3 regions of the Lysinibacillus sp. GJ-1 genome follow, and region 2 is predicted to be linked to each of the others. Evidence: riboswitches for the same ligand, from Rfam matches in the RefSeq annotation. Region 2 holds a riboswitch; each other region holds the start of a gene.
What was found. Region 2 has a riboswitch for cobalamin ahead of LO754_RS14280 (energy-coupling factor ABC transporter permease). Riboswitches for the same ligand answer to the same signal wherever they lie in the genome.

Region 1 (4,158 bases), 160 kb from region 2:
ATCGTTAAATACGCAATATGCTCGTATAATTTATCAGCATAGTCAACTGCCTCATCCGACTCCCATTGAATTTCCTTCAAGGCAAGTAAATGATGCCAACCAAATGTCCCTAGCCCAATTCCACGATAACGAGCATTAGTACGCTCGGCTTGTTTCACAGGAATAGTATTTAAGGCAATCACATTATCTAACATGCGCACTTGAATCGGTATTAAACGCTCTAACACACCAGCCGGAACAGCCTTTCCTAAATTGACAGAAGATAAATTACATACAACAAAATCTCCTGGCTTACGACGTGTCACAATCACATCATCTTCTAACGTAATGGATTCGAATTGCGTCGGCGACATGTTTTGGAAAATTTCAGTACATAAATTTGAACTATAAATCATCCCTTCATGCTTATTTGGATTCATGCGATTTACTTCATCGCGGTAAAACATAAATGGTACACCTGTTTCCAACTGTGAACGCATAATACGCTTCATAATATCGATTGCCGGCACCACTTCTCGACTTAATAGTGGATTGGCAATGCACGACGCATATTTATCTCGGAAAGAGCCTTGTCCTTTTTGCTCATCATAACAATCTTCAAGTGAGAAGCCCATTACCTCACGTACTTCATGTGGGTCAAATAAATACCACTCTCCACGCGCTTCGACCGCTTCCATAAAAATATCCGGTAAACATAAACCAGTGAAAATATCATGTGCGCGTAATCGTTCGTCTCCATTATTTAAACGTAAATCTAAAAACGTAAAGACATCTTTATGCCACACATCTAAATATACGGCGATTGCGCCTTGGCGTTGACCAAGCTGATCCACTGACACCGCTGTATTATTAAGCTGTTTGATCCATGGCAGTACCCCACTAGATGCGCCTTTAAACCCTTTGATAGAGGAGCCACGACTACGGATTTTCCCCATGTAAACGCCTATACCGCCCCCGTATTTCGATAATGTTGCAACATCGGTGTTCGTATCATAAATACTTTGTAAACTATCATCTACCGTATCAATAAAGCAGCTTGAAAGCTGACCATGCGTTTTTCCGGCATTCGACAATGTCGGTGTTGCAACCGTCATATATAAATTACTCATCGCCCAATACGATTCTCGTACTTTTTCTAAGCGGTTTTCCGTTTCATCTTGCATCAATGTCATTGCAATGACCATCCAACGCTCTTGCGGTAATTCTACAGGTGTTTTTGTATAATCACGCACAACATAGCGGTCCATTAACGTTTTTAAACCGATATACGTAAACAGCTCATCACGACTCTGTTCAAGATAAGACGCAAGCTCGACTAGCTCTAGTTCACTATACTTCGTCGTTAAACAATCGTGATAAAGCCCTGCCTCGGTATAGCGAGCAAGTTGCTCTGGAAATACCTTATAGACATCTTCCACCCCAACACCACGACGGGTAGCAAATTGATCATACAATTTTTCTAAGTAAATTTGGGCAGCAACAAATGTCCAATATGGCTCTTCCTCATCAATAAGACTAAGTGTTTGTAAAATCATCGCATCCGCCCAAGCTTCAAATGTTGCATTGTCATTTTTTCGTAGCCATCTATCCGATAATCTTACAAAGCTTTCAAGCTCCTCCTCTGTGTAACTTTTCTTTAACTTAGCCATCTGCTGTTCGATTTGAATTGTCATATTCCCATTCTCTCCCTTTCTATCAGCGCACACAAAAAAGCGATTACACACCCTGTTTCGGTTGCGTAATCGCTGTAAAATCGGAAATGGAAATGAAGGACATGTACACATCGAAGTGGACAAATCTCTCGCCTCCACTTCTCAATCCCCGAAGATGTGTTGCTGTCTTGAACAACTCGGCAGGTCTCCTGGCTCATGCTTCCTTCAAATAATTGCCTTCCCGTTCTTTCACAGTGGCATCCTAATTATTTGTCAGCACTTACAGTTGCGGGGACAGCTTCGGCTTTAGATATCTCTATTTCCGAATTCCCTTTTAAACCATACTGGTACCGCTTGTCCAATATACTATATATAGTGTTTTAACTCCTAAACAAATCTAACATATTGTGTTTAACGTTTCAATAGGCGTTTTGCCCCTTGTATTCTCGAAAACGCTACTTTTGCTCGAAGCAAGCCCTATTCCAATGCAGTTTTACGCAGTTTCTCAAAATTTCTAGTAAAAATTTTTTGTGCCAGTTGCTCTTTTTTTGGATTAATTCCTAGTAAAATTACCGCACATGGCCCTGCTGTTTTTCCTACATCCAGCGAACTTTTAATTTGTTGCTGACCAAAAAGTCTTAAAAATTCTGCTTGTAAGCCTTGAGAACCTACCGGCCAAACTTGTTGCACAATTTCCTCGCGCCAAGCTTGGTAAATGGGCTGTAGTTGGGCCACATCTTCAGGCTGCGCAAGCACTTCATTGCCAACGAGTGGCAGTCCATACGTATACCAAATCAGGTTGTCACGAGCAAATGACGACCTTGTTTGCATTTCACCTAACATTGTTACAGATAATCCCGATTGCACAGTCGGCATATTGGATTCTGAACTGCCATTTACAGGTGGACATGGTAGACCTGCTTCTTCAAAGACTTGCGCAAGTCCTACGACATAACGAGACCACGCCTCATCGCCTGAAAAGTTGGCAAGAATAATATGACTGGGTAGGGCATCGGCTGCAAGCTGTTCTAGAAAAGTGACGCGCCCAGTTAAATAAGCAGTTAATGTATCCGGAGCCGATACGACATCTTGAGGTTTTTCTCCGATGGCTGCAGCATTATCTGTTGTAACAATCAGATTCCCTATTTTTACTGCATTTCTCAATTTGCTCGCCCTGCCTTACGAACAAACACTTTCGAGAGTATTGGCATCACGACAGCTACAATCAATAAATTGATGACAGTTGCCATGAAAATACTCGCTAATGAGCCCCAGAAAAACGCTGGACTAATGATGAAATAAAATGGGAGTGGTGCGATCACACCGTTTAATATAAGCGCTACCGGCCATTTCCAAAAATGCATACCTTTTTTGTGCATCACACCGAATAGCCATACAACAATAAACATTTCGACCGCAATAATAAGATGCAAAGGTCCAAGTAGAAAACCAGATGTCAATGCTGTAATCAAATGACCTATTAACCCTGCTACTCCTGCCAATACAGGCGATAAAAAGGCAACGCTTAAAAATGCTGGCGCTGAGTCGAGTGCCGCCGATGATACAAAAGACGGAATTTTAATAACTGCCCCAACTGCACAAATCGCCGCAACCATGGCTGTTAATGTCAAACTCATTAATTTTTGTCGATTCATTCCATTTCCTCTTTTCTACAAGTATTCTACTGAAGCCTAAACTCGTTTATTTAATACGTTCTGCAATGCCATACCAAATGCGATTTACTTGTTGTGCTTCTGCAAATAACGCCTGATACAAGCGACCACACGTGTCACGCAATAGTCTTGCTTGCTTTTCCATCGGTACAACACCACGTCCCATATCGGTTACAATCATATACACTACACAGTTTTTTTCAAGGCTTTTAAGTGTTGTCAAAATGTGATGGATAATGGCTTCATCTTCCTCCAAATTGCGTTTTACGAGCCATTGTTCTAAATTTTTAATAATGAGTGCATCACAATCAGGTGCAACATCTGGTAGTTCGCCATCAATTATCGTATAGTGATCATCTTTTAGTAATCGCTCTACATAAGCGGTTTTTCCGTTATAGGCTCCTCCGATAAAGACATGCATCTAGCTCCCTCCTTCCAAGCTGCTCGGGAAAACGTTAGCGTAAATAGGCGATTATGGGGTGCTTGATATGACCAAAAAGCCTCTTGTTGTGGAGCAAATGCAACAAGTAACGCTCGCACCACCCCACCATGAACAACGAGATAATAGTCATCCTCATCTTTTGGTAACGCTAAAAAACCTGCGACTACTCGCTCACAAAACTGATCAAATCTTTCACCGTTTGGTGGGGCATTTTTCATTGGGTCATCTAACCATCTACGGTACCGAGAATCTGTCTTTAATTGGTCATATGTTTTGCCTTCAAAATCACCAAAATTCGTCTCTCGAAATCTCGCATCGGCTATATAGCTAGCTTGTGGAAAATAACATTTCGCGGTTTCTTGACAACGACGTAAATCACTGCCATATACTT
Region 2 (4,158 bases):
CATTGCCCACGGTTCATTTTCTTCTCTTAAACGCTGATGAGGACGTAAAGGCTGTTTTTCTTCCCCGAGCGTATATTTACGTTGATAGCCTCGCGGTGTAATCATTTTATTATCATAGAAAAACGTCGAAGAGTTGCCGATAATAACCGTTGTTAACATGCCGATATCATGCTCAAGCATCTCTGCTAAAGTCGTCATCGTAATTTCCTGACGCTCTCGGTAGGCACTCTTGACAAGACCTACAGGCGTATCAGGCGAGCGATATTCAAGTAAAATTCGCTGGGCTTCTACAATTTGACGTGTACGGCGACCACTTTTTGGATTATATAAAGCGATGACAAAATCCGCCATAGCTGCTGCTTCCACACGCTTGGCGATTAAATTCCATGGCGTTAAATGGTCACTTAAACTAATGGTGCAAGAGTCATGCATAATCGGTGCACCTAGTAAACTTGCACAGGAATTAATAGCTGAAATACCTGGTACGATTTCGACTTCAACACCTGTTGCTTCTGTCCAACCAAGCTCAATAAGCACTTCATAGACAAGCCCCGCCATCCCATATACACCTGAATCTCCACTTGAAATAACAGATACAATATTGCCAGCTTCCGCTTGACGTACTGCTTCTTGCGCTCGTGAAACTTCTTCTGTCATGCCCGTACTAACAATCGACTTTGCACTAACTAAATCCTGAATAAGCTCAACATACGTTTTATAGCCAATAATAAATTCACTTTGTTGCAGTGCCTCCACAGCACGAGTCGTAATATGGTTAAAATCACCAGAGCCAAAGCCCACAACAAAAATCTTTCCTTTTTGCGCCATTTTTTACCCCTCTTTCACCTTGTCGATGCCTTTAATGGCAGTTGTTTGCGGTGTACGCTGTAATGTACCTTCTTTCAGTGTAAAAACATGTTCACTATGTAAAGAGTCATGGTTTAAATCTTGTACAAGTGTTCTTCCGTGTTCAACCGATGGCACACGATACCAATTTCCTTGTGGATAAGCGATGACAACACAGGCATCTTTGCATCTGCCATTACAGCGCGTTCTTGTCGTATGTATTTCCTTATCAAGTGCTAATTTCTCGATTTCATCTCGTATTGCTAGGGTAATTTCCTCTGCCTCTTTTTTCATGCAGCTACTGCCATTACAAATAAAAAGATGTGTTTTCATTCCCTCTAAGTTCCAAGTTGTCATTGCTTTTCTCCCCTCATTTACTTTTAGGAAAAAGAAAAAACCTTCACTCTATATCGAAGAGTAAAGGTTTTGTAGAAGCCAAAATAAAAACGAATATACACGTATCCGCTCTCGCTTCACTTCTCCCTCCGAAAAGTTTGCATGCCATCAATAAGCAGGTTTCCTGACTTAAGCTTCCTTTTACTCTCGCGCCTTCCCAAGTTTTCAGTGGCATTGCGATTTCATCAGCTATTACAGTAGCGGGGGCTGTATCGGATTTACACCGATTTCCCTATTATCTCGAACTTTTTCGAGCACTTATAGATGTATCTATATTAAATTGAAATGCTGTAAGTTTTTAAAATGAATTGAAAAACTGTCTCTATCATAGCCTATTTTTTTCATACTTTTCAACATTTCTTTTTCATTTATTAGATTTTTAATAAAATTTCAACAAGTATTTCATTGAAAGCGACCGTTATTCTCTTGTATTTATCTGAATTTTCTAGAATGTCAAACAACGAAAAAATTTTTTTATAAAAAAAGGATAGCTTACGAATGGAAAAACATGTTACACTGTGTCGTGAAATCTCACAATTTCATCTTTTTTCGGTGCGAAGTGTAGCCATTTCGCTTAAAAGGGAAGCCGGTTCAAGTCCGGCGCGGTCCCGCCACTGTACTAGGGAGTTTTATAGAGAATGTCACTGTCCAATGGACGGGAAGACCTATAAAACGTTGAACTAAAGCCAGGAGACCTGCCGAAAAAAACGTGATCGTTTCAACCTACGAGGATAGGTGTGCGGCTTGGCAGATGATGATTCTATTTGCTTTTTCAGCTATGCACTTTTCCTAAATTAGGAGAAGTGCTTTTTTTATTGCGCACGCTACATTCGAAAATTTTGATTTAAGGAGGAGAGATTTTGAAATTATCTTTTTGGAAACTTAGTTACTTCCTACTAGCATTTTTACTAGTACCAAAACGAGCATTTGCCATGCACATCATGGAAGGATTTTTACCGATTGAATGGGCGATATTCTGGTGGATTATTTCGATTCCATTTATTATTTTAGGGTTACGCTCAATTCGCAAAACAATTGATGAAAACCCTGAAACGAAAATGATATTAGGGCTATCAGGGGCATTTGCATTCGTCTTATCTGCATTAAAGATTCCATCTGTTACGGGCAGTTGCTCACACCCTACTGGTGTTGGACTTGGCACAGTCCTGTTTGGCCCATTAGCAATGAGTGTGATAGGGACAATCGTCTTATTATTCCAATCGTTACTATTAGCGCATGGTGGCATTACCACTCTTGGTGCAAATGCTTTTTCCATGGCGATTGTAGGACCAATGATTGCGTATGCTGTTTTTAAAGGTGCTCAAAAAATCGGTCTATCCTTTTCTCTCGCTGTCTTTTTTGCAGCAATGCTTGGGGATTTGGGTACATATGTTGTCACATCCGTTCAACTTGCACTTGCCTTCCCTTCAGAAGTGGGAGGCTTTATGGCTTCATTCACGAAATTCGCAGGGATTTTCGCGTTAACACAAATTCCTCTAGCAATTAGTGAAGGGATTTTAACTGTCATTGTGATGAATTTCTTAAAAAAATACAATGTAAGCGAATTAAAAGCTTTACGTGTTTTCTCTGCAAAGGAGGCACATTAACATGAAGAAAAATTTACTGTTATTAGCTATTGTGATATTTTTAGCAATCATCCCTCTATTCATCCAAAAAGGCGCTGAATTCGGCGGTGCTGACGGTGAAGCTGAAGCAGCCATTGGTGAAATAAACAAAGAATACGAACCATGGTTTGAAAGCTTATGGGAGCCACCAAGTGGTGAAATTGAAAGTCTATTATTCGTCTTACAAGCCGCTATTGGCGCTGGTTTTATTGGCTATTTCGTGGGCTATATGCGCGGTAAGCATAAAGAAGGTTAAACGATGTTACTCATTGATAAGTATGCTTATATGAATAAACTAGCGTCCGTTCATCCGTTAGAAAAAATGACGTTCTCCCTTGGGTTGTTGCTATTGTCGCTTATCATGAGAGATGAACAAATTTCACTCATTACATTTCTTGTAATGAGTGCTTTTATCATTTTAGGCGCAAAAATTCCTTTACAATATTATGCAAAACTCCTGCTTTTACCGAGTTTTTTCTTGCTCTCCAGTTTACTATCTATTTTGATTTCGATTGCACCTGCTGCTAGTATTTTGCCGGCGCATCTATGGACATTTTCGCTAAGCCAGTGGACCATTTTTATAGGAAATGACAGCTTGATAACAGCGCGGCACCTGTTTTTCACCGTTTTGGGCAGTATTAGTTGTTTATATTTTTTAATTTTAACGACTTCCGTACAATCCATTTGTTATGTCTTACGGCAATGGCGGTTGCCAGCTTTATTTGTAGAGTTGGTAGAGCTAACATACCGTTTTATTTTTATCTTTTTGAACAGCATGCAAAAAATTCATCTTGCACAACAAGCACGTCTTGGTTATCAATCACCAATGCAATGGCTTCGGTCGATTTCCATGCTTATTGCAGCACTGTTTGCCGAAATGTTCCAACGCAGTCGCGAACTAAATAATGCGATGCAGGCACGCGGTGGCGAAGCTGTCTATTGGCAAGAAAGTAGTAGCTACAACAAGAAAAACTGGTTAGGCATTGTTATTATTTTCGTATCCCTCATTATCTATGGAGGTATTTCTCATGACTGAGCTTTATTTTGATCTTCAACATTTATCTTATGCTTATGCAGACGGCACTAAAGCTTTAACAGATATTACTTTGCAAATACCAAAGGGAAAAAAAATTGCCCTGCTTGGTCACAATGGCGCAGGTAAATCTACGTTATTTCAGCATTTAAATGGTATTTTAAAACCGACAGCTGGCACTATTTCTTTTTGTAACGAAACGCTTAGCTATTCTAGAAAAGCATTAGCAACATTACGACAACAAGTTGGCATCGTCTT
Region 3 (4,158 bases), 2.3 Mb from region 2:
TTGTGTTATTCGGTGAAGGCAACATGATGGGCTATTACAAAGATGAAATTGCTACAAAGGCAGCGTTTGTAGATGGTTGGTTGAAAACGGGAGATTTAGCGCGGAAAGATGAAGACGGCTTTATTTGGATTGTTGATCGAAAAAAAGATGTGATTATTTCAGGCGGTGTCAATATATATCCGAAAGAGATTGAAGATTTGCTTTTAAGCTATGACGGCATATTTGAGGTGGCTGTTATCGGAGTTCCACATCCGCAGTGGGGCGAAACCGTAAAGGCTGTGTATGCTACAAAGATAGAGATTGATGAGAGCGCACTTAAGGCGTATTTAGAGGAGCATCTAGCAAAATATAAAATTCCACGTCTATTTGAACGCGTGGAAGCGCTTCCGAGAAATGCTTCCGGGAAAATACTTAAACAATCATTGAAGGAACAAGGGGTGAGATAGCTATGAAAGTGCTACAGCAGGATGCAAGACAGACCACTAATTTTTTCACAGAGGATGAGACGCTCCATCAACTATTAGACATGATGCTAGATAAAGAGTTATTCGTCTATGCTAAGCGAGAATTAACGGATTTTGGTGAGCTTTGTGCAGGTGCTATTGACGTAAGGGCGAAGCATACTGATCGAGAGGGCGAACCTCGATTGCAACGCTATAATGCATATGGTGAGGAAGTTTCGGAAGTTTGGGTCAATGAAGGCTACAAAAAAACCATTGAAGAAACATACAACACGGGAATTGTAGGCTATGTGCATAAGAACATTCCGCAGTTAGGTAGGAAGGGGAATTATGTCTATAGCTTTGCGCAAGGCTATTTACTATCTCATGCGGAGCCAGGCTTCTATTGCCCCGTCACGTTAACGATGGCAACAGCCTATTTGCTGGATCATTATGCAAGTGAAGAGTTGAAGCAACGATTTTTACCACATGTTTGTGCAACAGGAGATACAGAGCTATATGAGGGAGCAACATTTTTAACAGAGCGGCAAGGTGGTTCAGATGTTGGCGCAAATATTGTAAAGGCTAGACAAGATGGACAGCATTATCTTATGTACGGAGAAAAATATTTTGCATCAAATGTAGGAATGTGTGGTGTGGCAATGGTTTTAGCACGCATTGAGGGCGCATCTACAGGTTCGAAAGGTTTAACATTATTTGCGGTCCCTTGGCGTCTAGACAATGGTAAGATAAACAACCTTCGCATTCGTCGTTTAAAAGATAAGCTCGGTGTGAGAGCAGTGCCATCAGGTGAGGTAGAGTTTGATGGTTCGTTAGCATATGTCGTTGGAGAACCAAATAAAGGAATCTATTATATGCTAGAGGCGCTTAATTTATCTAGAATTTGTAATGCAGTGGCTTCTATCGGTATTATGCGTCGCGGATTTTTAGAGGCGAAGCATTATGTGACTAATCGGAATGCATTTGGGCAACCTTTAATTCAATATCCTATGATTCAAGATACATTAGGGAAATATGCGGCGAAGGTCCATGTAGAAGTGGCTACTGTTTTCGATCTTATTCAATTGTATGACAAGGTAACGAGTGGTCAGGGCGATGAGCAGGATATGATTCTTAATCGCTTGAATATCGCCATTATGAAGAAAGAAACGGCTGAACAAGCGGTACATTATGCAAGCGAAGCGATTGAATTACATGGGGGAAATGGCTATATTGAAGATTTTGTTACGCCTCGTTTGCTTAGAGATGCGCAAGTACTTACGGTGTGGGAAGGTACAGCGAATATTTTAGCATTAGAGCTTATTCGCTTAGTCGATAAATATTTTGCCCATGAATTATTTGTACGAGTAATGCATGAGCGGTTGACTAAATTAGCAAATGGCTCATTAGTGCAAATTGTGGAAGAGCAACTAGCGAAATTAGAATGTACATTACAAACATTTAGTCGTCTGGATGAAGCTACTAAATCATACGAAGCAAAGGGAGTAGCCGAAAAAATGGCTCATCTCTATGAAAGTGTAGTAGCAGTCGAATGGGCAGCTAAATTTGGTGGCAAATACGAAAAGCTAGCAGATATATATTTAGAAAATACATGGGCATTACGCGAAATTGGCGCACCCATGAAAACGGTCCAGTATTTTTCAGATATTATGTAAGGAAATAAGCCTTTTTAAAAAGTTTTCAGACGGTAGATAAACTCAAATTTTTGTGAGTTTATCTACCGTCTTTAGGGTGTCAGGCACGCACACAATTTTTGAAGCACCTAGAATGGTGTCACTTTTTTTATCGTTCCCTATTTCTATTTTCATGTATAATAAAATCAACTGAATATTATAAAGGTTCTTTACTTAAGTAAAGTGAAAAGGGAAATCGGTGTAATTCCGATGCGGTCCCGCCACTGTAAGTGTGAGTTTTTTCAATGGATGCCACTGAAAGCTATTTTGGGAAGGCATGAAAAAGCATTTGGAGCACGAGCCAGGAGACCTGCCTTTATAGAACATTACATTTCAGCCTACGAGGATAGGATGGTGGTTTTTTTGTGCAAGCCCGCCTCTCGTTAAATGGACGAGGGCTTTTTTTATGTTTTGTAAGGCGACTATCGATAACCATTGAAAATAAAGGTGAGCAATCCCCATATTTAATAATGACAATCCCTATACTATCGATCAATCAAGTTAACAGAGCTAAAAAATGCACATACAATCTAAGGAGGATTCACAATGAAAAAGTATTGGAAGATAGGATTATCAGCATTTTTGGCAATGGGTTTACTTGCAGCATGTGGAGCACAACCGAAAAACGAGCAATCTGCATCAGAGCAGCAGGAGCAACAAGTAACCAAACAAGAAGAAGCAACATTTCCAGTGACAATAAAAGATGCTACTGGCAAAGATATCGTGCTAGAAGCACCGCCTGAAAAAATTGTTTCTCTTATTCCGAGTAATACAGAAATATTATTTGGGCTTGACCTAGATGACGAAATTGTCGGCGTCAATGATTATGATGATTATCCACCGGAGGCAGCTAAAAAAGAAAAAGTCGGCAGTATGGAGTTCAATATTGAACAAATTATCGCCTTACAGCCAGATATTGTGTTTGCTCATGAATCAGGAATGGCTTCTTTAGATGGAGCGATGGAGCAGCTTGAGGCAGCAGGTGTAAAGGTATTTGTAGTGGCGAATGCAAGCGATTTTAATGAAACTTATACGACGATTGAGCAATTAGGACGCGCAACTGGTAAGTTACCGGAGGCACAAAAAATTATTGCTAATATGAAAGCCAAAGTGGAAGAAATCCAAGCGAAATTGCAGGATGTGGAACCAAAGAAAGTCTTTGTCGAAACGTCAGATGAGCCTGAAATCTACACACCTGGTAAGGATACATTTATGCAGGAAATGCTAAATATGATTCATGCTGAAAATATTGCAGCCGATACAACTGGTTGGTTCAAAATTGATGCGGAGCAAATTATTACAAAAAATCCAGATGTCATCGTTGTCACATACGATTATGTGCCAAATATTTTAACGAAAATTCCACAACGTGCAGGCTTTGATACTATTACAGCTGTAAAAAATAAAGCAATTGTACAAGTAGATGAAAATTTAACAAGTCGTCAAGGCCCGCGTTTAGCAGATGGGCTTGAAGAGTTAGCGAAAGCCATCTATCCAGAGGCTTTCGAGTGAGTAGAGCATTATTAGCCTATATTACAGCCATTACGTTACTTCTTGTTAGCATCTGGTGTGGCGTATCAATAGGCTCGGTTCATATTCCATTTGAAGTATTTTGGAATAGGGCGGCAGATGAAACAGCCGCTAATATTTTATGGAAAATTAGGTTGCCACGCGTATTGCTGGCAGGACTTGTTGGCGCATCGTTGGCGATTGCAGGGGCAGCCTTCCAAGGGTTGTTAAAGAATCCATTGGCAGACCCTTATACGCTAGGTGTATCTTCGGGAGCGTCAGTAGGTGCTGTGGTGACATTATTTTTTGGTATCTCGATACCGGTTGTCGGGTTGTATGCATTACCAACGCTTAGTATGGTGGGTGCGGTACTAACAATGGTAGCTGTCATGAGCTTTGCCAGAATAGTCGACCGTGCACTGAAAATGGAAACACTTATTTTAACAGGCGTTATTTTTAGTTCTTTTTTAGGATCTCTTATATCCTTAATGATTGCATTATCAGGAGAAGAGCTC

Region 1: another riboswitch for cobalamin. It lies ahead of LO754_RS13445 (ribonucleoside-diphosphate reductase subunit alpha); the one in region 2 lies ahead of LO754_RS14280 (energy-coupling factor ABC transporter permease).
Region 3: another riboswitch for cobalamin. It lies ahead of LO754_RS02285 (ABC transporter substrate-binding protein); the one in region 2 lies ahead of LO754_RS14280 (energy-coupling factor ABC transporter permease).

The regions. Positions count from the first base shown of each region.
Region 1 is NZ_CP088912.1:2,722,139-2,726,296, forward strand. Features, by position in the region: gene LO754_RS13445 (ribonucleoside-diphosphate reductase subunit alpha) at 1-1,673, opposite strand, end outside; cobalamin riboswitch at 1,834-2,022, opposite strand; gene LO754_RS13450 (hypothetical protein) at 2,130-2,816, opposite strand; gene LO754_RS13455 (ECF transporter S component) at 2,813-3,307, opposite strand; gene LO754_RS13460 (bifunctional adenosylcobinamide kinase/adenosylcobinamide-phosphate guanylyltransferase) at 3,354-3,746, opposite strand; gene LO754_RS13465 (histidine phosphatase family protein) at 3,698-4,158, opposite strand, start outside.
Region 2 is NZ_CP088912.1:2,882,657-2,886,814, forward strand. Features, by position in the region: gene cobJ (precorrin-3B C(17)-methyltransferase) at 1-828, opposite strand, end outside; gene LO754_RS14275 ((2Fe-2S) ferredoxin domain-containing protein) at 832-1,203, opposite strand; cobalamin riboswitch at 1,340-1,519, opposite strand; cobalamin riboswitch at 1,776-1,959, shown strand; gene LO754_RS14280 (energy-coupling factor ABC transporter permease) at 2,103-2,849, shown strand; gene LO754_RS14285 (energy-coupling factor ABC transporter substrate-binding protein) at 2,851-3,123, shown strand; gene cbiQ (cobalt ECF transporter T component CbiQ) at 3,127-3,903, shown strand; gene LO754_RS14295 (energy-coupling factor ABC transporter ATP-binding protein) at 3,896-4,158, shown strand, end outside.
Region 3 is NZ_CP088912.1:493,904-498,061, forward strand. Features, by position in the region: gene LO754_RS02275 (class I adenylate-forming enzyme family protein) at 1-446, shown strand, start outside; gene LO754_RS02280 (acyl-CoA dehydrogenase family protein) at 449-2,116, shown strand; cobalamin riboswitch at 2,281-2,466, shown strand; gene LO754_RS02285 (ABC transporter substrate-binding protein) at 2,681-3,646, shown strand; gene LO754_RS02290 (FecCD family ABC transporter permease) at 3,643-4,158, shown strand, end outside.